Regions from separate parts of the Pseudomonas sp. AC252 genome, predicted to be linked through region 3. Evidence: riboswitches for the same ligand, from Rfam matches in the RefSeq annotation. Region 3 holds a riboswitch; each other region holds the start of a gene.
What was found. Region 3 has a riboswitch for cobalamin ahead of ACZZZ4_RS24400 (ABC transporter substrate-binding protein). Riboswitches for the same ligand answer to the same signal wherever they lie in the genome.

Region 1 (7,990 bases), 740 kb from region 3:
GCATTTTCCGCCACTTTGACAGCGCCTCGGTTACCAAGGGTTTGATCGGTGAGGTGCCGCAGACGATGTGGCTATTCGACTATCCGCTGCTGGAGCGCACCTATTACCAGCTTGCGGTCAACTTCGATGTCTTCGGCAACGTCTCCCATCAGGCGCAGACGCGCCTGTATTTCGACCTGATCCGCAACGGCGCCGAGCAGAACTTCCTGCGCCTGATGCCCGCCGACTCGCGCGAGGACTACCTCAACGATTGGTATCAGGACGGCGGCCAGTTCAAGATGTGGCTCGATTACGAGGCCATCGATGACGATAAACCGACCGCGCTGAAACTCGACGAAAAAGACCCGAAACGCGACTTCGCCCTGCAGTTGCTGGCGCGCTATGGCGATCTGAACGCGCGGCCAGACCCGATCAATCGCTGTGACGGCGCTTATTGCTCACGGCCGAATATCGATCCGGCATTGCAGAACGCAGAGCAGGCCTTGAGCCGCCTGGCCTCGCGACCGGCCGCAGGGTTGAAAGTCATCGACCAGTTGCCCGAAGCGACCTTGCTGCGCGTTGAAACCGCCAGTGGCAAGCGCGAGGTCTACAGCGTGCTGCGCAACCGTGCCCACAGCAACGTGGCGTTTTTGCTCGGTGAGTCGCGGCGCTATCAACCGGGTCTCGACACCTTGACGATCTATCCGGGCGTACTCACCAGTTACCCGAACTTCATGTTCAACGTACCGGCCGAGCAGGTGCCAGCGTTTGTGGATGCGATGGAGAATGCCCGGGATGCCAACCGGTTCGAAAAGATTGTCGAGCGCTGGGGCATTCGCCGCAGTCATCCGCAGTTCTGGCTGTATTTCCACGATCTGAGCCAGTACATCCACGAAACCGATCCGGTGGAAGAGGGTGTGCTGGATATGAACCGGTACGAGAACCTTTGAGCATTCGCAGGCGTGTGCCGAGATTCTTTCCCGACAAAAATACTAGGACTTTGTCAGCCGCGCCGATTGGCGTAAACTGCGCCCAAGCCTGCGAGGAGTTTTTATGACCGCTATTACCATTACCGACGCCGCCCATGATTACCTGGCCGATCTGCTCTCCAAGCAGAACACCCCGGGCATCGGCATCCGCGTTTTCATCACCCAGCCTGGCACCCAGTACGCCGAAACCTGCATTGCCTACTGCAAACCGGGCGAAGAGAAGCCTGAAGATACTGCGCTGGGGCTGAAAAGCTTCACCGCCTACATCGACTCGTTCAGCGAAGCGTTTCTTGACGACGCCGTTGTCGACTATGCCACCGACCGCATGGGCGGCCAGCTGACCATCAAGGCGCCGAACGCCAAAGTGCCGATGGTCAATGCCGACAGCCCGGTCAACGAGCGCATCAACTACTACCTGCAAACCGAGATCAACCCGGGGCTGGCCAGCCACGGCGGTCAGGTCAGCCTGATCGATGTGGTCGAGGACGGCATTGCCGTGTTGCAGTTCGGTGGCGGTTGCCAAGGCTGCGGCCAGGCCGACGTGACCTTGAAGGAAGGCATCGAGCGCACTTTGCTCGAGCGCATTCCTGAGCTCAAGGGCGTTCGCGACGTGACCGACCACACGCAGAAAGAAAACGCCTACTACTAAGGCGTTCGCTGCGAACTAAAAAAACGGCGCCCCGTGAGCGCCATTTTTTTATGGGCAACATTTGCTGTGCCCTATTCGCTAGCAGGCTCGCTCCCAGATTGAAATGCATTCCCCTGTGGGAGTGAGCCTGCTAGCGAAAGCGCCTTTAAGGGCGATAAAGATGTGCATGCCCGGCGCGGTACAGCGAAGACTCGCTGAACACCTCACTGCCCAGCACCCGCCCGACCAGAATCAGCGCCGTACGTCGAAAGCCTTTGGCCTCGACCTTGTCGGCAATGTCCGCCAACGTACCTATCACCCAATCCTGATCCGGCCATGTCGCGCGATGAATAACGGCAATCGGGCAATCTGCGCCGTAATGCGGCAGCAGTTCAACCAGGATCTTCTCCAGATGATTGACCCCCAAGTGGATCGCCATGGTCGCGCCGTGCTGCGCCAGGCTGGCCAGTTCTTCCCCCGCCGGCATCGCGGTCTTGTCGGCGTAACGGGTCAAAATCACGCTTTGCGAGATGTCCGGCAGAGTCAACTCGGCGCCGAGCAGCGCTGCGCATGCCGCGGTGGCCGTCACGCCGGGAATGATCTCGAAAGGAATGCCCAGCTCACGCAAGTAGCGAATCTGCTCACCGATCGCGCCGTACAGACTTGGGTCTCCGGAATGCACACGGGCCACATCCTGGCCTTGGGCATGGGCCGTCCTGATCAGATCGATGATCTGTTCCAGATGCAGTTCAGCGCTATTGGCCACGATTTCGGCCTGATGACCTTCCAGCACCGCTGCGGGTACCAGCGAGCCGGCATAAATGATCACCGGGCAGCTGCGAATCAGCCGTTGGCCTTTGACGGTGATGAGTTCCGGGTCGCCGGGGCCGGCGCCGATGAAGTAGACGGTCATCGTTGAATCCTTGGTAAGAAGCGCAGCCGCACCTCAGATGAAGTGTGCTCATGATCGATGGCGTGGATTATCGGGATTTTATGCAGCGCCGGCCAACGCCAGCGTCGCCTGCGCATATTTCTGCCGGGGAATCAGCAGTTTCGCCGGCGCCTGGATCAGTTGCTCGGCCAGCGCCAGCGCGGCGCTTTCTGCCACGCCGTAGCAGCCGGTGCGCTCAAAGGCGATTTGCGATTGATGGCTGAGACGCTGTTGATAGGGCGCCAGCTCGGCACTGTTGAAATACTGCAGCGGCAGGTTCAGTTGTGTGGCCAGTTCCAGCAGACCCGGTTCGTCGCGTTTGAGATCGATACTGGCCAAAGCCCTGACTGCTCGCAGTTCAATGCGATGCGCCTGCAACGCCTGATCGAGTAACGCGCGCAACGTACTGGCCGGGCAGCCGCGCTGGCAGCCGATGCCGACCACGAAGGTCGGCGCTGCGCGGTCATCGGTCATGCCTGATATTGGCTTGCGCTTTTGCGGCGGAATAACCACGCACTGATCAGGCCCAAGGCCAGCCAGAACGCGACGTTAGTCAGCTGCGAAGCGATTTTGAACTGGGCTTCCAGTGCCTCTGGCGCGAGCATGGAATGCACCTGCGGTTGCGGTGCGCCGATCACATGCGGCACGGCAAGAATCGCCACGCCAAGCAGCTTCATCAGCCAGTGGCGGCTGAAGGCGATCAGCGCCAGACCGACAGCGGTCGAGGCGGCAGTGCCGATCCACCAGATCTGCCGCGAAGCCAGATCAGCCGCCGCAGTGCCCGGCAATTCAGGTGGCAGCCCCAGCGTGGGCGCGAGAACGAACGTGGCGTAACCGGCCAGGCCCCATAGCAAGCCTTGCGAGGTTTTCGTCGGGGCACGCAGGGTGTACAGACCGGCAAGCATCAAGGCGAAACCCACCGCCACCACCAGGTTGCCGCCAGTGGTCGAGGCCACGCGTTGCCAGCCATTTTCTGGCTCCCACGCTTCGGCATCATGGCTGTGGACAGCGGTGCCAGCGGCGTGTTGGTGAACTTCGGCGACCGGTTCGGATTTCTCGAACGTTTCAGCCTGCAGAATCAGTGGCGAGACCCAGAAACTCTGCAGCAAGGTCAGGAGCAGGGCGGCCAGCAAGCCGGTGAAGCCTGCGGTTTGCGCGATACGCTTGATCATCTCGGCAAGCCTCAGTGGCACGGGAACGCGGCGCTGTGGCGGGTATCGTGGGCGGCGTTGTGCACCGCTTCGATGTGCGAGAAGCCGGCGAACCAGACCAGGCTGGCACCGAGGATCGAGGCGAAGAGGGCGGCGGCTACGCGCTGGCCCAAAGTGGTGCTGCTGGAGATGTGGTCAGTGTGGCTGACGGTATTGCTGATGATCGACATAGCGCTTCCCTCTGAAATGTCAGCGGGTAAACAGAGCGCATGAAAATCCCTGCGAGCCGGGCACGCAGGGATTTCGAACAGCGCCCGCCCACCGCGGGTTTGTTTGTGGTCAGCGGCGCTTGCGCGCGCTGGGTGTTGCGGGCCGGTCTCCGGGCTCACGAGGGGTTGGCACGAGGCCGACCTGCAAGCGTCACCTTCCCATGCCGGGGCACAGTGGATCTGACGCTTCGCTCGCTTACCGTTGCGGGGGCAGCACCGGACTGACATGGCTTTGAGTAAAGCACATGATTCACCGGTTTCCCGTTTCACCCTGTGAAGGGCACCCGTAACAAGGTGGGCAGGAGAACATGGGTTTGGGTTTTTAGTCAATTTCCGGGGGCAAAGCCTTTGCTGACTTTTTGCTGGGCCGGCATTCCGCTGTTTGAAAAAGTGAGTCGCTGCAAGAGCGAAACCGCCAGCGGCAGCCTCCGAAGCAACGGATATGCCCCGAACTCAGACTCACCGACCATTGACCCACGACGGACCCATGCGTAGCCTTGCGCTTTCGAGGTTCTTCGGCACTTGCCGAAGCTAAGAAGGGAACGCGGTCGAAGCCGCGGCTGCCCCCGCAACTGTGAACGGTGATGTTCGTTGCCACGCCACTGCCAGCTCAACCGATGAGCCAGCGGGAAGGCGCAGCGAATGCCAGGCCCCGCGCCTGAACGCCGTCAGCCAGGAGACCTGCCTCGTCACAGATTCTCACTACAACCGGGCGGGGTGATCCGGTGGCGAATGCTTCCGGCGTGCACGCGCGCTGCCGGTTCTCGTCCTGTATGCCCGCCGCTTGCCAAAGGGCATACCGATGAAAACACTGGCCAAACTTCCCGTCACCATCGTCACCGGTTTCCTCGGCTCGGGCAAAACCACGTTGCTACGGCACATGCTCGACAACGCTCAGGGCCGGCGCATCGCGGTCATCGTCAACGAGTTTGGCGAGCTCGGCATCGACGGTGAAATCCTCAAGCAATGCACCATCGGCTGCACCGAAGAAGAGGCCAGTGGCCGTGTTTATGAGCTGGCCAACGGCTGCCTGTGCTGCACGGTGCAGGAAGAGTTCTTTCCGGTAATGCGCGAACTGGTCGCCCGTCGCGGTGACCTTGATCACATCCTTATCGAAACCTCCGGCCTGGCCCTGCCCAAGCCGTTGGTGCAAGCCTTCCAGTGGCCGGAAATCCGCAGCGCCTGCACCGTCGACGCAGTCATCACCGTAGTCGACAGCCCGGCCGTCGCCGCTGGCACCTTCGCCGCGTTCCCGGATCAGGTCGATGCCCAGCGCAAACTCGATCCGAACCTTGATCACGAGTCGCCGCTGCACGAATTGTTCGCCGATCAACTGGCCAGTGCTGACCTGGTCATCCTCAACAAAGCCGACCAGACCAGCGCGGAAGATCTCGCACGGGTGCGCGCTGAAGTTGCCGAAGAGCTGCCGCCAGCGGTAAAAATCATCGAAGCCAGCAACGGCCGTCTGCCGCTTGACGTGCTGATTGGCCTCGGCGCTGGCTCCGAGGAACACATCGACAGCCGCCACAGTCATCATGATCACCACCACGACGGTGATGACGATGACCACGATCACGACGCCTTCGATTCGATCTCCATCGAACTGCCGCAAGCTGACGAAAGCCTGCTGCTCGACGCGCTGACGCAATTGGTGGTGCAGAACGGCATCCTGCGGGTCAAAGGCTTCGCGGCGATTCCGAACAAGCCGATGCGCCTGTTGATCCAGGGTGTGGGCACGCGTTTCGACAAGCATTTCGACCGCCAGTGGGGTGCCGAGGAAGCGCGCGTCACGCGCCTGGTGCTGATCGGTCAGGAACTCGATGCCGTGCAACTCGAAGCGCAACTGCGCGCCGCGCTCAGCGTTTAAGCCATGCACCTGCTCAGGACCCAGCCCGGCGGATTCGTCTCGGACGACAACATTGCCGATCTCGGACAAACCCCCGCCGAGCTGGTGATCCTGTGCAGCGGCGATTCCAGCCTGGCGCTGCTCGCCGAGGCTGCGCAGCAATTGCCCGATGACTACCCGAGCCTGCGTCTGGCCAACCCGATGCAGGTGCAGAATCATGCCTCGGTCGATCTGTACGTGGACGAAGTGCTGCGCCACGCCAAGGTCATTCTGATCTCACTGCACGGCGGCATTGCCTATTGGCGCTACGGCGTCGAGCGGCTGGTCGAGTTGTCCGAACGCGGCGTGCAACTGATTCTGGTGCCTGGCGATGACCGCCCGGACCCCGAGCTCAGCGACTTGAGCACGGTCAGCGCCGAAGTCCGCGATCGACTCTGGCAATTTCTGCGTCAAGGCGGCATGGGCAATGCGCTGGATTTCTTCCATTGCCTGGGCAACCAATGGTTCGCCCGCGATTACCCGTGGAGCGAGCCGCACACCCTGCCGCGCACGGCGATTTATCACCCACAGAAAACCAGCGCTGTCCTGAGTGACTGGCAAGCCGAATGGCGACCCGATCAAACCGTGGCGGCGCTGTTGTTTTATCGCTCGCATTTGCAGGCGGCGAACACGGCTTTCATCGATGTGTTCTGTCAGCGTTTGCAGGCAGCCGGGCTCAATCCGCTGCCGATCGCGGTGGCCAGTCTGAAAGAACCCGGCTGCCTGTCGGTGGTCGAGGATTGGCTGGATGAAGTCGAGGCCGGGGTCATCCTCAACACCACCGGTTTCGCTCAGTCCAGTCCCGAGGCGCCGCATCTGCGCCCGTTCCGCCGCAACATCCCGGTGATTCAAGCGATCTGCGCTCAGGACAACGAACCCGGCTGGCGCGACAGCGAGCAAGGCCTTGGGCCGCGCGATCTGGCGATGCACATTGCCTTGCCGGAACTCGACGGGCGCATCATCAGCCGACCGATCAGCTTCAAGGATCTGGCCTGGCGCAGCGAGCGCAGTCAGTCCGATGTGGTCTGCTACCGCGCTCAGCCCGAACGCATGGATTTCGTCGCCGAACTGGCGCGGCGTTGGGTTGCTTTGGCACGCGTGCCGAACGGCGAAAAACGCATCGCGCTGATCCTTGCCAACTACCCGACCCGGGACGGCCGCATCGGCAATGGGGTCGGCCTCGATACGCCGGCGGCGGCGCTGAACATCCTGCGGGCATTGCGTGCCGAAGGTTATCCCATCACAGCTGAGTTGCCCGACAGCGGCACCGAGCTGATCCAGCAACTGCTCGGCGGTGTCAGCAATGACCTCGACAGCCTCGATCTGCGTCCCTGTCAGCAGAGCCTGGCGATGGACGATTACCTGGCAATGTTCAACGCGCTGCCGGAGGCAAATCGCGCGGCGGTGGTCGAACGTTGGGGATCACCACACAACGATCCGATGTGCCGCGACGGCCGCCTGATGATCGCCGGTCTGCGTTTCGGTCTGACCTTTGTCGGCATTCAGCCGGCGCGCGGTTATCAGGTCGATCCGAGCGCGGTGTATCACGACCCGGATCTGGTGCCGCCGCACGGTTATCTGGCGTTCTATTTCTGGTTGCGCAACACCTACGGCGCTCACGGCGTGATCCACGTCGGCAAGCACGGCAATCTCGAATGGCTGCCGGGCAAGGGCGTTGGGCTATCGGAAAACTGCTGGCCGGATGCGTTGCTCGGGCCGCTGCCGAATATCTATCCGTTCATTGTCAACGACCCGGGCGAGGGCGCTCAGGCGAAGCGGCGTACCCAAGCGGTGATCATCGACCACCTGATGCCGCCGCTGACCCGCGCCGAAACCTACGGGCCGCTGCGCAATCTGGAGTTGCTCGCCGACGAATATTACGAGGCGCAACTGCTCGATCCGCGCCGCGCCCGTGAGCTACAGCGCGACATTCTGCAATTGGTGCGAGACACGCAGATCGACCGCGAACTGCAACTGGATGCTGCGCTGGACAGCGACGCCGATGCGGCGATCTGGTTGCCGCGTCTGGACACTTATCTGTGCGATCTGAAGGAATCGCAGATTCGCGATGGGTTGCACATATTTGGCGAATCGCCGAGCGGGCGCTTGCGTATCGACACGTTGCTGGCGCTGCTGCGCATCCCGCGCGGAGACGGCA
Region 2 (7,990 bases), 1.7 Mb from region 3:
GAAATGATCGTCATGCAGGCGCCGAATGTGGGCAAGGAAGGCTTGCAGACCGGCGACCTGATCTTCTTCGCCACCAATGGCGGCTCGCAGGTCAGCCATGCGGGGATTTACGTGGGTGAGGGGCGCTTCGTGCATGCGCCTGCCACGGGCGGCACGGTCAAACTCGACAGCCTGTCGAAGGCTTATTGGCAGAAGGCGTATCTGAGCGCCAAGCGGGTGTTGCAGCCGGGACAGTTGGCGCATAACCCATAGTTCGAATGCATAACGAAATGTGGGAGCGAGCCTGCTCGCGAAGGCGGAGTGTCAGTCGACCATGATTTGACTGATAAACCGCTTTCGCGAGCAGGCTCGCTCCCACATTTTTTGCGTCGCGCTTAGCTTATTTGCTGGCCGAAACGCGCCACACTTTGTTCCCGACATCATCCGCCACCAGCAAGCCACCTTGCTGATCGATCACCACGCCCACCGGGCGGCCCAGCGCGTTCTCGTCCTTGTCGAGGAAACCGGTCAGCACATCCACCGGCTGCCCGGTCGGTTTGCCGCCAGTGAACGGCACGAAAATCACTTTGTAGCCACTGTGCGGTTTGCGGTTCCACGAGCCGTGCTGGCCGATGAATGCGCCTTCCTTGAATTGCGCCGGCAGGCTGTTGCCCTCGGCGAAGGTCAGGCCCAGCGAAGCCGTGTGCGGGCCGACGGCGTAATCCGGAGCGATGGCCTTGGCCACCAGATCGAGGTTCTGCGGTTTGACCCGCTCATCGACATGTTGTCCGTAGTAGCTGAAGGGCCAGCCATAGAAGCCGCCGTCCTTGACCGAGGTGATGTAGTCCGGCACCAGGTCGCTACCGATTTCGTCACGCTCGTTGACCGCTGTCCACAGCGCGCCGCTGGTGGGTTCCCAGGCGAGGCCGTTGGGATTGCGGATGCCCGAGGCGAAGATGCGGTGATTGCCGGTCGCACGATCCACTTCCCAAATCGCCGCACGGCCTTCTTCCTGATCCAGACCGTTTTCGCCGACGTTACTGTTCGAGCCGACGGTGACGTACAACTTGCTGCCGTCCTTGCTGGCGATGACGTTCTTGGTCCAGTGGTGATTCAACGTGCCGCCGGGCAAGTCGACGACTTTGATCGGTTGGGTCTTGATCTCGGTGGCACCCGGCTCGTAGTTGAAGCGCAGCAGGCGATCGGTGTCGGCTACGTACAGATCGTTGCCGACCAGCGTCATGCCGAATGGCGAATTGAGGTTCTGCAGAAACACCGTGCGGGTTTCGGCGACGCCATCGTGGTCGGCGTCACGCAGCAGGGTGATGCGGTTCGGGCTCGGCACCCCAGCGCCGGCCTTGCCCATGACTTTCTTCATTACCCAGCCGCGAATGCCTTTGCTGTCGTCAGGCTTGGGCGGCGCGTTGGTTTCCGCCACCAGCACATCGCCGTTGGGCAGCACATAGAGCCAGCGCGGGTGATCGAGGCCTTCGGCAAACGCCGCGACTTGAGTACCGGCGACTGCCGTCGGTTTCGCACCCTCCGGCCAGCCCACCGCCGGGGCGATGTTGACTGTCGGGATCAGCGTCTTGTTCGGTTCGGGCAGTTTCGGCGACGGGCCGGTGCCGTCGGAGACTTGCAGGCTGGAGGTTTCACCGCAGGCGGCGAGCCCGCCAGCGACGGCGATGATAAGAGCGAGTTGGGCCTTGCGCATTGCTGATCTTCCCTATGAATGCATTCCTAAACATAGAGGAGGGCGCAGGCCCGATGGTTCAACTGCTCAGCCGCGGGCTTCCTTGAACAGCATGGCGATGCCCGGATGATAATTGCCCGTGTCGCTGTGCAATTTGCGGTAGGCGTAGGGGAAATACCAGGCTACCGCGCAGGTGTGCTCCTTTTGCAGGTCGTCGACCATGTCCTGCAGTTCTTCGGGGCTGGCGCTGTGCTGGGCTTTTTGCGGAGCGACGAAAAGGCAGCCGAGCTTGAGATCGCTGGCGTAGCTGATGCGTTTGGCATCAACGGTGATGTCGAGCAGCGCCTGGGTCAGGTTGAGGTTGTTGACCCGTGGCCAGCGTTGCGTGGCTTGAATGAACGCGCGGTCTTCGGCGCCGGCAATCAGCAGGTCGGCGCGGGCATTGCGTTCGCCTTCTTCGTTCTGTTTGCGCGTGGCGGTGTCGTTCAGCGTGACCATTTCCGCCATCCACGCCGCTGCCGCGAGCAGGCCGAGATTGGCTTTTTCGTCGTGCCAGTACGGCGTGTCGTTGTCGCCGCGAACGGTGTTGTAGCGATCGATACAGTCAAACCAGCGTTCCAGCACCGGGCGCAGGAATTCCAGGCGCGGGTTGCTGATGATCATGCCTTGCATCGTCGTCATCCTTATTGTTGTAGTGGGCTTTTTGGAAAAAAGCATGGCTCTTTGATATCACTTGTCACAGTCTGGCACAAGATTGCCGCTGCACAATTGATCAGCGGCAGTTATTCGTGCCCGAAGCGCCTCTTCAATTGACGCTCCACCCCCAACCCTCTAACCTTCGCCGCTTGTTTCAGGTGCTCTGTGGCCCCGCGTCGACAGAGTGAAACAGGGAAGCCGGTGAGGGTGGTCTTCAAGCGAAGCCACGACGATCCCGGCGCTGCCCCCGCAACGGTAAATGAGTGAAAACTGCGCCTTGAGCCACTGCCTCGAAAGAAGCGGGAAGGCGCGCAGTCCGGCCGATGCCGCTCATGAGCCCGGAGACCGGCCTGATCCATCTCAGCGGCATCACGGTGGGCGATGCCAGGCTTTTTGCCGTCTATTCTTGTGCCTGCCCGCCGTTATCCAGCCTCAACGGAGAGCTCCCCATGACTGATTCCCCCGAGCGTGACGAACGCCATCTGGCGCGTATGCAGCGCAAGAAAGCCGTGATCGACGAACGCATCGCCAACTCGCCCGACGAGTGCGGCCTGGTGCTGGTGCTGACCGGCAATGGCAAAGGCAAGAGCAGCTCGGCGTTCGGCATGCTCGCCCGTGCCATGGGCCACGGCATGCAGTGCGGCGTGGTGCAGTTCATCAAGGGCCGCAACAGCACCGGCGAAGAATTGTTTTTCCGCCGTTTTCCCGAGCAGGTGCGTTTCCACGTCATGGGCGAAGGCTTCACCTGGGAAATCCAGGATCGCCAACGTGACATCGCCGCGGCGACCGCCGCTTGGGAAGTCTCGCGCGAATTGTTGCGCGACCCTTCGATCGGTCTGGTGGTGCTCGACGAATTGAACATCGCCCTCAAGCACGGCTACCTCGATCTCGATCAGGTGCTCAGCGATTTGCAGGCGCGTCCGCCGATGCAGCACGTGGTGGTCACCGGTCGCGGCGCCAAGCCGGAAATGATCGAGATGGGCGACACGGTCACCGAGATGGGCATGCTCAAGCACGCCTTCCAGGCCGGGATCAAAGCGCAGAAAGGCGTCGAACTTTGAAGCAACCACGTCACTGTCCGGCGGTGTTGATTGCCGCGCCGGCCTCCGGTCAGGGCAAGACCACCGTCACCGCAGCGCTCGCCCGTTTGCATCGCAACCAGGGTCGCAAGGTGCGCGTGTTCAAGTGCGGGCCGGACTTTCTCGACCCGATGATCCTCGAGCGCGCCAGCGGTGCGCCGGTGTATCAACTGGACATGTGGATGGTCGGCGAGCAGGAAAGTCGCCGTTTGTTGTGGGAAGCTGCCGCCGAGGCCGAGCTGATTCTGATCGAGGGCGTGATGGGCCTGTTCGACGGCACGCCATCCAGCGCTGATCTGGCGCGCCACTTCGGTGTGCCGGTGCTCGGTGTGATCGACGGCACCGCCATGGCGCAGACCTTTGGTGCCTTGGCGCTGGGCCTGGCGAAGTATCAGCCGGACTTGCCGTTCGCTGGCGTGTTGGCCAACCGCGTCGGCACCTTGCGCCATGCGCAATTGCTCGAAGGCAGCCTCACCGAAGGTCTGCGCTGGTACGGCGCACTGTCCCGCGAGACCGGCATCGAATTGCCGAGCCGCCACCTCGGCCTGGTCCAGGCCAGCGAATTGAATGATCTGGATCTGCGTCTCGACGCGGCCGCCGATGCGCTGGCCAGCAGTTGCCAAGTCGCGCTGCCACCGGCGGTCGAATTCGCCGCGCCTGATGTCATCGAAGCCGAGCCTCTATTAAAAGGTGTGCGCATCGCCGTCGCCCGCGATGAAGCGTTTGCCTTCACCTATGGCGCCAGCCTCGATTTGCTGCGGGCGATGGGCGCCGAGCTGCACTTTTTCTCGCCGATCCGCGACACGCAATTGCCCGACGCGGACAGCCTGTATTTGCCGGGCGGCTATCCAGAGCTGCATCACGTCGCGCTGGCGCAGAACACCTCGATGCTTGCAGCCATCCGCGCGCATCACGCAGCGGGCAAGCCGTTGCTCGCCGAGTGTGGCGGCATGCTTTATCTGCTGGATTCGCTGACCGACGTGGAAGGCACCCGTGCTGAGCTGGTCGGTTTGTTGAAAGGTGATGCGGTGATGCAGAAGCGTCTGGCGGCATTGGCGTTGCAGGCGGTTGAGTTGCCGGAAGGTTCTTTGCGAGGGCACACGTATCACCATTCGCTGACCACCACCGAGCTGACGCCGATTGCCCGGGGGTTGAGCCCCAATGGCGGGCGCGGCGCTGAGGCGGTTTATCGCGAGGGGCGGATGACAGCTTCCTATGTGCACTTTTATTTTCCGTCGAATCCGACTGCGATTGCTGCATTGTTTGCGCCAGACCGTGAGGCCGCCTTCGCGAGCAGGCTCGCTCCCACAATGGATCACCTGAACCCTGTGGGAGCGAGCCTGCTCGCGAAAGGCCCATGACCGACAACACATTCTCCGCAGCCGAACGCGCAGCGGTCTACAAGGCCATCGCCGAACGCCGCGACATGCGCCACTTCACCGGTGGCAGCGTCGAGCCGCAGCTGCTGCGACGTTTATTGGAAGCCGCCCACCAGGCCCCAAGCGTCGGCCTGATGCAGCCCTGGCGCTTCATCCGCATCAGCGATCGTGCCTTGCGCGGGCAGATCCGCGATCTGGTGGAAGAAGAGCGCATCCGCACCGCCGAAGCCCTTGGCGAGCGCAGCGATGAGTTCATGCAGCTCAAGGTCGAAGGCATCAACGACTGCGCTGAGGTGCTGGTCGCGGCGCTGATGGACGATCGCGAAAAACACATTTTCGGTCGGCGCACGTTGCCGGAAATGGACATGGCTTCGCTGTCCTGCGCGATCCAGAATCTGTGGCTGGCCTCCCGCGCTGAAGGTCTGGGCATGGGCTGGGTCTCGCTGTTCGAGCCGCAAGCCTTGGCGGATTTGCTCAAGTTGCCGACCGGTGCCAAGCCGCTGGCGGTGTTGTGTCTGGGCCCGGTCAAGGAATTCTATCCGGCGCCGATGCTGGTGCTCGAAGGCTGGGCCAAGGCGCGGCAGCTGAACGAGTTGCTGTACGAAAATTATTGGGGAGTGAGTCAATGAGTGTGGCGTTGCTGAGTGTCGCTGCGGTAGCGCTGGATGCGCTGCTCGGTGAACCGAAACGCTGGCATCCGCTGGTGGCGTTCGGCAATTTGGCCGGGCGCATCGAGCAACGCTTCAACGCCGGCGGTCGCGGCTGGCGCAGCCATGGTGTGACCGCATGGGTGCTCGCGGTGCTGCCGCTGACCTTGCTCGCCACGGCATTTTCCTGGGCGCCGTATGTGGGCTGGATCGTCGAGATTCTCGCGCTGTATTGCGCCCTCGGCATGCGCAGCCTCGGCGAACATGTTGCGCCGGTCGCGGCGGCGTTGCGCGCCGATGATGTGGACGAGGCGCGCAAGCGTGTTGGCTATCTGGTCAGCCGCCAGACCGATGAACTGGACAGCAACGCTGTGGCCCGCGCCGCCACCGAATCGGTATTGGAGAACGGCAGCGATGCGGTGTTTGCCGCGCTGTTCTGGTTTGTCGTCGCCGGTGCGCCGGGCGTGGTCATGTATCGCCTGAGCAATACCCTCGATGCGATGTGGGGTTATCGCAACGAACGCTTCGAACGTTTCGGCTGGGCCGCGGCGAAAATCGACGACGTATTGAACTACATTCCTGCGCGTCTGGTGGCATTGACCTACGCGCTGCTCGGCAAAACCCGACTCGCACTGAAGTGCTGGCGCACCCAGGCGCCAAAGTGGGACAGCCCCAACGCCGGCCCGGTGATGGCAGCTGGTGCCGGTGCGCTGGGCGTCGAGTTGGGTGGCCCGGCGATCTATCACGGCGAACTGCATGAGCGCCCGCAACTGGGCGAAGGTGCGCCGGCCGATGCCGAATCCATCGACCGTGGCTGGCAATTGGTCCAGCGCGGCGTATGGTTGTGGCTGCTGATGCTTTGCCTGGGGGCGGAATTTTATGCTTGAGCACGGTGGCCGGCTGCGCAAGGCTGCACTCGATTACGGGATTGCCGAAGCTGACTGGCTTGACCTGTCCAGCGGCCTCGCGCCCTGGCCGTTCCCGATTCCGGAGATTCCGCTGCGCGCCTGGGCGCGCTTGCCGGAAACCGACGACGGTCTGGAACAGGCGGCCTGCGATTATTACGGCGCCGCGCAGGTGCTACCGGTCGCCGGCTCGCAAATGGCCATCCAGCTGCTGCCGCGTTTGCGCCGGGCTGGAAAGGTCGGCGTGTTGTCGCCGTGCTATGCCGAGCATGCCGAAGCCTGGCGGCGCAGCGGTTACATCGTCCGTGAAGTGCTCGAGCAGGAAGTCGAGTTCTTTCTCGACAGTCTCGATGTGCTGGTGGTGGTCAATCCGAATAACCCGACCGGCCTGAGCCTGACCCCGGCGCGCCTGCTCGACTGGCATGCGCGGCTGGCGCAACGCGGCGGCTGGCTGGTGGTCGATGAAGCGTTCATGGACAACACGCCGCAACTGAGCCTGGCGCCCTATGCCCATCAGGTCGGGCTGGTGGTGTTGCGTTCGTTCGGCAAGTTTTTCGGCCTGGCCGGGGTGCGCCTCGGTTTCGTTCTGGCCGAGCGCAAGTTGCTCAAACTGCTCGCCGAACAGGTCGGGCCGTGGGCGGTGAGCGGGCCGACGCGGGTGCTCGGTACGGCGTGCCTGCAAGACACCGAGGGTCACACCCGTCAGCGGATCCGCAGCGATGAAGCGAGCGAACGGCTGGCGGCGCTGCTGACCCGTTGCGGTTTTGCACCGCAGGGTGGCTGCGCGCTGTTTCAGTGGCTGATCACCGAGCACGCCGAAGCGCTGCACGAATTCCTCGCCCGACGCGGCATCCTCCTGCGCCTGTTCAGCCATAACAGCAGTGTGCGTTTCGGCCTGCCTGCCGATGCCGCGCAAGCGCTGCGCCTCGAACAGGCTTTGCAAGCTTTCACCAAGGACAATCCATGACCACTCTGATGGTGCAAGGCACCACGTCCGATGCCGGCAAAAGCACTTTGGTGACGGCGTTGTGCCGCTGGGCCACCCGCCAGGGCGTGGCGGTGGTGCCGTTCAAACCGCAGAACATGGCGCTCAACAGCGCAGTGACCGCTGACGGCGGCGAGATCGGCCGCGCGCAGGCAGTACAGGCGCAAGCGGCCGGTCTCGAGCCGCACACCGACATGAACCCGGTGCTGCTCAAACCCAACAGCGACACCGGCGCGCAAGTGATCATTCATGGCCGCGCGGTGACGACGATGAACGCCGTCGCCTATCACGATTACAAGGCCATCGCGATGCAAGCGGTGCTCGCCTCGCACGAGCGACTCAGCGCTGCGTATCCGCTGGTCATGGTCGAAGGCGCCGGTTCGCCGGCGGAGATCAATCTGCGCGCCGGCGATATTGCCAACATGGGCTTTGCCGAAGCGGTGGATTGCCCGGTTGTGCTGATCGCCGACATCAATCGCGGTGGCGTGTTTGCGCATCTGGTTGGCACGCTGGAATTGCTTTCGCCGAGTGAGCAGGCGCGGGTCAAAGGCTTCATCATCAACCGTTTTCGCGGCGATATTGCCTTGCTGCAACCGGGCCTCGACTGGCTGGAGCAGCGCACCGGCA
Region 3 (7,990 bases):
GGCGTGGTGATCGGCATGAGTTACATCATGATCCCGTTCATCGTGCTGCCGTTGCAGGCGACCATGCAGGCTATCGACCCGATGATCCTGCAGGCCGGCTCGATCTGCGGCGCCAGCCCGTGGACCAACTTCTTCCGGGTGTTCCTGCCGCTGTGCCGGCCGGGCCTGGCCTCAGGGGGTTTGATGGTGTTCGTGATGTCGCTCGGTTACTACGTCACCCCCGCTTTGCTGGGCGGGGCGCAGAACATGATGCTGCCGGAGTTCATCATTCAGCAGGTGCAATCGTTCCTCAACTGGGGCCTGGCCAGTGCCGGCGCCGCGTTGTTGATCGCAATCACCTTGGTGCTGTTCTACTTCTACCTGAAGCTTCAACCGGAATCCCCGGTTGGCGCCAGTAACGCGAGGTAAGCCGACATGCTCCTGACCCCCAATGCCATGAGCCGACGCATGCGTTTCGGCCTCTACGCCACGACTGGGCTGATCGGTCTGTTCCTGCTGTTACCGATCGTGTTCATCGTGCTGCTGTCGTTCGGCTCCTCGCAGTGGCTGGTGTTCCCGCCACCGGGCTGGACGCTGAAATGGTACGGCCAGTTCTTCTCCAACCCCGACTGGATGAACGCCGCTGCGGCCAGCCTCAAGGTTGCCGTGCTGACCACGATCTGCGCCGTGGCCCTCGGTTTGCCGACCGCGTTTGCGCTGGTGCGCGGGCGCTTTCCCGGTCGCGAGATGCTCTACGGCCTGTTCACCCTGCCGATGATCGTGCCGCTGGTGATCATCGCCGTGGCGGTATACGCGCTGTTCCTCAAGCTCGGTTATACCGGGACGATGTTCGCTTTCGTGGTCAGCCATGTGATCGTCGCGCTGCCGTTCACCATCATCTCGATCATCAACTCGCTGAAGCTGTTCGATCAGTCGATTGAAGACGCGGCGGTGATCTGTGGTGCCTCGCGTTTGCAAGCGGTGTTCAAGGTGACATTTCCGGCGATCCGTCCGGGCATGGTCGCCGGCGCCCTCTTCGCCTTTCTCGTTTCGTGGGACGAAGTGGTGCTCAGCGTGATGATGGCCAGCCCGACCCTGCAAACCCTTCCCGTGAAAATGTGGACCACCCTGCGCCAGGACCTGACCCCGGTGATCGCCGTCGCTTCGACGCTGCTGATCGGCCTGTCGGTATTGGTCATGGTGATCGCCGCCGCCCTGCGCCGGCGCAATGAAATCAGCGCCTGAGCGCCCAGGAGTACGACATGAGTGCCGTGATCAAAGACGCATCCCAGCAGAACGACAAACCCCTGGTCAGTCTGCGCAACCTGAACAAGCATTACGGCGATTTCGCTGCCGTCGACAATATCTCGCTGGACATCAAGGACGGTGAATTCCTCACCTTCCTCGGCTCCAGCGGCTCGGGCAAAAGCACCACGCTGTCGATGCTCGCCGGGTTCGAAACCCCGAGCAGCGGCGAGATCCTCGTCAACGGCCAGTCGCTGGTCAACGTGCCGCCGCACAAGCGCGACATCGGCATGGTCTTCCAGCGCTATTCGCTGTTCCCGCATCTGTCGGTGCGCGACAACATCGCCTTCCCTCTGGCCATTCGCAAACTGGCGACGGCCGAGCGCGAAAAACGCGTCGATGCGATGTTGAAGCTGGTGCAGCTGGAACAGTTCGCCCATCGCCGCCCTTCGCAACTCTCTGGTGGTCAGCAACAACGTGTCGCCATCGCCCGGGCGCTGGTTTACGAGCCGCGCATTCTGTTGATGGACGAACCACTCGGTGCGCTGGATAAAAAACTGCGCGAAGACCTGCAAGACGAACTGCGCCAACTGCACCGGCGCCTGGGCATCACCATCGTTTACGTGACGCACGACCAGGAAGAAGCCATGCGTCTGTCCCAGCGCATCGCAATTTTCAGCCACGGCAAGATTGTCGGTCTCGGCAGCGGTTACGACCTTTATCAGAACCCGCCGAATGCGTTTGTTGCGTCGTTTCTGGGTAACTCGAACTTCCTCAAACTCAAGGCGCAGAGCAATGCAGCGGCGAGTTTCGAGGGGCAGTCGTTGTCGATTCGGCTGACGGCGGGATTGCACACCGATCAGGATGTGCTGCTGATGGTGCGCCCGGAAAAAGCCTTGGCGCTGAGCACGCAGCAGGCGCTCGATGAGCCGTTGGCGGCGGGCTGGAATGAGGTGTCGGCGAATGTTGTGGAGGTGCTGTTTCTCGGTGAAAGCCAGACGTGCAGCGTGGTGACGGCGGGCGGGACGTCGATGACGGTGAAAGCGCTGTCGGCCGCCGGCATGCCACTCAAGGCTGGGGATCCGGTGCGGGTGCGCTGGGCGACGGCGGATGCGTGTGTTTATACCGAGTGGACGGAGAGCGACCTGAACAAAGCAGCGGGTGCTCACTAAAACCCAATCCAGTGAAATTCCCCGTGGGAGCGAGCTTGCTCGCGAAGAGGCCGTGTCAGTCACCATTAATGTTGAATGACGCACCGCATTCGCGAGCAAGCTCGCTCCCACAGGTTCGGTATTGTTCAATGAATCGGGGAATACCCTTCAACCTCATCCGGCCAAGCCGTCAGCACTTCAAACCCGCTCTCCGTCACCGCCACCATATGCTCCCACTGTGCCGACAACGAGCCATCCTTGGTCAGCACGGTCCAGCCATCCGGCATGTTCTTCACATGGCGCTTGCCGGCATTGAGCATCGGCTCCACGGTGAAAATCATCCCGGCCTTGAGCTTCAGCCCTTGATTGGGGAAGCCGTAATGCAGGATCTGCGGCTCATCGTGATAGACCTTGCCGATGCCGTGACCGCAGTACTCGCGCACTACACTGAAGCCCTCCGCCTCCGCCAGGCTCTGGATCGCATGACCGATATCCCCCAGCGTTGCGCCCGGTTTGACTGCGCGAATGCCCGCGCACATCGCATCGTAAGTGGTCTTGATCAAGTGCTGCGCCTCGGGGCTCGCCTCACCCACGACATACATGCGGCTGGTATCACCGAACCAGCCGTCCTTGATCACGGCGATGTCGAGGTTGACGATATCACCATCCTTCAATGGCGTACCCGATGGAATCCCGTGGCACACCACGTCATTGACCGATGCGCAGACGGTTTTCGGAAAACCGTGATACCCGACGTTCGCCGGCACGGCTTTCTGCACATTGACGATGTAGTCGTTGCACAGCCGATCCAGTTCATCGGTGGTCACGCCGGCCTTCACATGCGGCACCAGCATCGCCAGCACTTCGGCGGCGAGTTTGCCGGCGGCGCGGGATTTTTCGATGTCGGCCGGCGTGTTGATTTTGATCTGGTTTCTCATGCGCTGACGGCTTCCTGGGTCAGTTGTTGCAGATCCAGTCCGCCGTTCTGTTCGGCGCGGATCAGCAGGCGGCAAATGGCGCTGTGGTCGAGGTTGGGATGCAGCTCGGCGAGCATGCCGATGCGCATCCAGTGCTCGGCCTGCGCGTTGATCGAGCGGCTGAGGGCGTTGCTGGAGATACGCAGGTTCTCGTGCATGTCCTCTGAAATCTTTACGATGCCCATATATGAATCCGATACGATGTGTATATGGATCGTATATTAATCAGTGCATACGGGAGATTGCAATGCCGACGACAAAATCGACGCTGTGGCAGATTCGCCTCCCCCTCCACCGCGCAAATCGACTACCATGCCGCCGCCGGTTTCCACACGGAATTAATAGGGAATCCGAAATGCTTGCACAGCATCAATCGGAACTGCCCCCGCAACTGTAGGTGCCGAGCCTGCTCCTTGACTGCCACTGGGTGAAACCCGGGAAGGCCGGAGCATGGCGACGACGCACCAGTCAGGAGACCTGCCGGCACAATGACGACTAACCGGCGGGGTGTCCGGGAAGGACATCGTGCCGTGCGCGTTTTCCCCGTGCCGGCCTTGCGCAGTTTCCACGACCGCGCCCGAGGTGTGTTTCCAACCGTACCCGCCCTCCCCGTACGGTTCCCCTGGAGACTGCCCCATGCTGCTGCCCCGCGTTGCTACCCTGCTCACCGGTCTGAGCCTCTGTGCCTTGGCGCAAGCGGCGCCGACTGCGTATCCGCTGACCATCGAAAACTGCGGCAGCAGCCTGACCTTTCAGCACGCGCCCGCGCGTACGGTGACCATCGGCCAGGCCGGTACGGAAATGCTTTATGCCTTGGGCCTGGGCGACAAAGTCGTCGGCACCTCGTTGTGGTTCAACGACGTGCTGGGCACATACAACGCGCAGAACGACAGGGTCGAGCGCCTCGCCGACAACGAGCCGAGTTTCGAAGCGGTGATCGGCAAACGTCCGGAGCTGGTTGCGGTGGAGCTGGAATGGATGGTCGGCCCGCAAGGCGCGGTCGGCACCCGCGAGCAGTTTCATGAACTGAAGATTCCGACCTATCTGCTGCCCTCCGATTGCGAAGCCAAGGACAACCTCGTCGGCTCGGACGGCACGCGGCTGGCGCCGTTTCGCATCGACAGCATCTACAAAGGCGTGAGCCAACTGGCAGCGATTTTCGATGTGCAGGCGCGTGGCGAACAGCTCAATGAGCAGCTCAAAGCCAGCCTCGCACAGTCGATCGCCACGGCGAAAAAACAGCAACGCAAAGACGTCAGCGCCCTGGTCTGGTTCTCCAGCGCCGAGATGGACATCGAGCCGTTCGTGGCTGGGCACAAAGGCGTTCCCGACTTCATGCTCAGCACCCTCGGCGTGCGCAACGTCGTCGAGTCGGATGAAGAATGGCCAACCGTCGGCTGGGAAACCATCGCCAAGGCCAAGCCGACATTTCTGGTGATCGCGCGCATGGATCGTCGGCGTTTCCCGGCGGACGACTATCAGAAGAAACTCGCCTTCCTGCGCAGCGATCCGGTGACGCGCAACATGGACGCGGTGAAGCACAATCGCATCATCATCCTCGACGCCATGGCCATGCAGGCCAGCCTGCGTACCTTCAATGGCCTCGCACAACTGGCCAGCGCCATCAACGGCTACGACCTGTCGCAATGAGCAGACGCCTGATCCGTTTGCTGCTGGTGCTGTTGACGCTGTCGGTTGCGCTGACCGGCGGCGTGGCCATTGGTGAGACTTCGATCGAGCCGAGCGTGGTGTTGCAGGTGCTGGCCAACAAGCTGTGGGGCGCCGGCTATGTGCTCGACCCGATCGACGAAGGCATTGTCTGGAATTACCGCCTGACCCGCGCCCTGGTCGCTGCGGCGTGCGGTGCCGGGCTGGCGACCTGTGGCGTAATCCTGCAATCGCTGCTGCGCAATCCGTTGGCCGATCCGTATCTGCTGGGCATTTCTGCGGGGGCCTCGACCGGCGCGGTGATGGTCGCCCTGCTCGGCGTCGGTGCCGGGGCGATTTCATTGTCGGTCGGTGCCTTTGCCGGTGCGGTGACGGCGTTCGTGCTGGTGATCCTGTTGGCGCGGGTCAGCGGCTCGGCCAGCGGCACGGGGCAGATCATTCTGGCCGGGATTGCCGGTTCGCAATTGTTCAATGCCCTCACCGCGTTTCTGATCACCCGCTCGGCCAGTTCGGAACAGGCGCGCGGGATCATGTTCTGGCTGCTCGGCAATCTCGGCGGCGTGCGCTGGCCGTCGGTGTGGCTGGCGGTCCCAGTGGCCTTGCTCGGGCTGGTCGTTTGCCTGCGGCACCGGCGGGCGCTGGATGCGTTTACCTTTGGCGCGGACTCAGCAGCCTCGCTCGGCATTCCAGTGCGACGCGTGCAAATTCTGTTGATCGGCTGCGCCGCGCTGGTGACGGCGGTGATGGTGTCGATCGTCGGCTCGATCGGCTTTGTCGGCCTGGTGATTCCCCACGCAGCGCGGTTGTTGCTCGGCACGGGGCATGCGCGTCTGCTGCCCGCCAGTGCACTGGGCGGCGCGGTGTTTCTGATTGCCGCCGATGTGCTGTCGCGCACCCTGATCAAGGGGCAGGTGATTCCGGTCGGTGTGATCACCGCGCTGGTCGGCGCGCCGGTGTTCGCGCTGATTCTGGTAGGCCGGAGATCGGCGCGATGAACACCGTTCTGAGTTGTGCGGGTGTGGGCTTTAAGGTGCGCGGTGCCGAGTTGCTCAACGGTGTCAGCCTCGACGTTCAGCGCGGCGAGACCTTGGGCATTGTCGGGCCGAACGGTTCGGGGAAATCCACGTTGCTCAAATTGCTCGCCGGGCTGCGTGAACCGAGCGTGGGCCAAGTGCAACTCCACGGTCGGGTGCTGGGCAAGATGTCACGGCGCAGCATCGCGCAGACACTCGCGGTGGTTGAGCAACAGGCCGATACCGACGATGGCATTCGCGTGTTCGACGCGGTGGCGCTGGGGCGGACGCCGTGGTTGTCGGCACTACAACCGTGGTCCCCCGCCGATGATGCGATCGTCGAGCAAGCGCTGGTTGACGTCGACGCCGTGCACCTGCGCAACCGACTCTGGCGCAGCCTCTCCGGCGGCGAACGCCAACGCGTGCACATCGCCCGCGCTCTGGCACAACGCCCACAGATCCTGCTGCTCGACGAACCGGCCAACCACCTCGACATCCAGCATCAGTTGAGCATTCTGCAAGTAGTCCGCGCACTGCCGGTGACGACGTTGATCGCCTTGCACGATCTCAATCAGGCACTCAAGTGCGATCGCCTGGCGGTGCTGGAGCGCGGGCGTCTGGCGGCATTGGGCGAGCCGTTGCACGTGCTGACGCCGGAGCGGTTGCAGACGACTTTCGGAGTCAGGGCGCACTACCTGACGGACCCGTTCGATGGTGCGCCGATATTGCGTTTCCTTGCTTGATGCATGTGTAGCTGAGAGACCGCCTTCGCGAGCAAGCCCGCTCCCACATGAGATTTGTGGAGTTGCCGGGATTCTTTAGTACAACCGAAATCCTGTGGGAGTGAGCTTGCTCACGAAGGCGGCAGGTCGGGCGATTTATTTGTGGCTGACACACTGCTTTCGCGAGCAAGCTCGCTCCCACATTGGATTTGTGGGTTGTCGGGGATGGCGGGTGTAGCGCGAAATCCTGTGGGAGTGGGCTTGCTCACGAAGGCGGCAGGTCGGGCGATTTATTTGTGGCTGACATTCCGCTTTCGCGAGCAAGCTCGCTTTCCACAGTGGACTTGTGGGTTGCCGGGGATCGCGGGTGTAGCGCGAAATCCTGTGGGAGTGGGCTTGCTCACGAAGGTGGCAGGCCGGGCATTTTATCGGTGGCTGACACGCCGCCTTCGCGAGCAAGCTCGCTCCCACATTGGTTTTGTGGGTTGCCGGGGATCGCGGGTGTAGCGCGAAATTCTGTGGGAGTGGGCTTGCTCACGAAGGCGGCAGGTCGGGCGATTTATTTGTGGCTGACAGACCGCTTTCGCGAGCAAGCTCGCTCCCACAATGGATTTGTGGGTTGCCGGGGATCGCGGGTGTAGCGCGAAATCCTGTGGGAGTGAGCTTGCTCACGAAGGTGGCAGGTCAGGCAATTTATCTTTGGCTGACAGACCGCTTTCGCGAGCAGGCTCGCTCCCACAGTGGATTTGTGGGTTGGCGCGGATGGCAGGTGTAGCGCGAAATTCTGTGGGAGTGGGCTTGCTCACGAAGGCGGCAGGTCGGGCGATTTATTTGTGGCTGACAGACCGCTTTCGCGAGCAAGCTCGCTCCCACAATGGATTTGTGGGTTGCCGGGAATCGGGGTGTAGCGCGAAATCCTGTGGGAGTGGGCTTGCTCACGAAGGCGGCAGGTGAGGCAATTTATTTGTGGCTGACACACCGCTTTCGCGAGCAGGCTCGCTCCCACATTGGTTTTGTGGGTTGCCGGGGATCGCGGGTGTAGCGCGTAATCTGGTGGGAGTGAGCTTGCTCACGAAGGCGGCAGGTCAGGCAATTTATTTGTGGCTGACAGACTGCTTTCGCGAGCAGGCTCGCTCCCACATTGGATTTGTGGGTTGCCGGGGATCGCGGGTGTAGCGCGTGATCTGGTGGGAGTGGGCTTGCTCACGAAGGCGGCAGGTCGGGCGATTTATATG

Region 1: linked by a shared signal. The riboswitch ahead of ACZZZ4_RS21330 (CbtB domain-containing protein) and the one ahead of ACZZZ4_RS24400 (ABC transporter substrate-binding protein) in region 3 are both predicted to bind cobalamin.
Region 2: linked by a shared signal. The riboswitch ahead of cobO (cob(I)yrinic acid a,c-diamide adenosyltransferase) and the one ahead of ACZZZ4_RS24400 (ABC transporter substrate-binding protein) in region 3 are both predicted to bind cobalamin.

What each region holds. Positions count from the first base shown of each region.
Region 1 is NZ_OZ409837.1:4,641,880-4,649,869, forward strand. It holds gene ACZZZ4_RS21305 (fatty acid cis/trans isomerase) at 1-929, shown strand, start outside; gene nfuA (Fe-S biogenesis protein NfuA) at 1,033-1,617, shown strand; gene cobM (precorrin-4 C(11)-methyltransferase) at 1,763-2,509, opposite strand; gene ACZZZ4_RS21320 (cobalamin biosynthesis protein) at 2,588-3,001, opposite strand; gene ACZZZ4_RS21325 (CbtA family protein) at 2,998-3,699, opposite strand; gene ACZZZ4_RS21330 (CbtB domain-containing protein) at 3,711-3,908, opposite strand; cobalamin riboswitch at 4,032-4,250, opposite strand; cobalamin riboswitch at 4,439-4,650, shown strand; gene cobW (cobalamin biosynthesis protein CobW) at 4,750-5,814, shown strand; gene cobN (cobaltochelatase subunit CobN) at 5,818-7,990, shown strand, end outside.
Region 2 is NZ_OZ409837.1:3,715,841-3,723,830, forward strand. It holds gene ACZZZ4_RS16985 (C40 family peptidase) at 1-252, shown strand, start outside; gene ACZZZ4_RS16990 (PQQ-dependent sugar dehydrogenase) at 380-1,693, opposite strand; gene ACZZZ4_RS16995 (hypothetical protein) at 1,760-2,344, opposite strand; cobalamin riboswitch at 2,508-2,736, shown strand; gene cobO (cob(I)yrinic acid a,c-diamide adenosyltransferase) at 2,818-3,429, shown strand; gene ACZZZ4_RS17005 (cobyrinate a,c-diamide synthase) at 3,426-4,808, shown strand; gene bluB (5,6-dimethylbenzimidazole synthase) at 4,805-5,455, shown strand; gene cbiB (adenosylcobinamide-phosphate synthase CbiB) at 5,452-6,360, shown strand; gene cobD (threonine-phosphate decarboxylase CobD) at 6,353-7,345, shown strand; gene ACZZZ4_RS17025 (cobyric acid synthase) at 7,342-7,990, shown strand, end outside.
Region 3 is NZ_OZ409837.1:5,380,119-5,388,108, forward strand. It holds gene ACZZZ4_RS24375 (ABC transporter permease) at 1-408, shown strand, start outside; gene ACZZZ4_RS24380 (ABC transporter permease) at 415-1,224, shown strand; gene ACZZZ4_RS24385 (ABC transporter ATP-binding protein) at 1,242-2,396, shown strand; gene map (type I methionyl aminopeptidase) at 2,522-3,313, opposite strand; gene ACZZZ4_RS24395 (ParD-like family protein) at 3,310-3,537, opposite strand; cobalamin riboswitch at 3,658-3,851, shown strand; gene ACZZZ4_RS24400 (ABC transporter substrate-binding protein) at 3,989-5,002, shown strand; gene ACZZZ4_RS24405 (FecCD family ABC transporter permease) at 4,999-6,015, shown strand; gene ACZZZ4_RS24410 (ABC transporter ATP-binding protein) at 6,012-6,776, shown strand.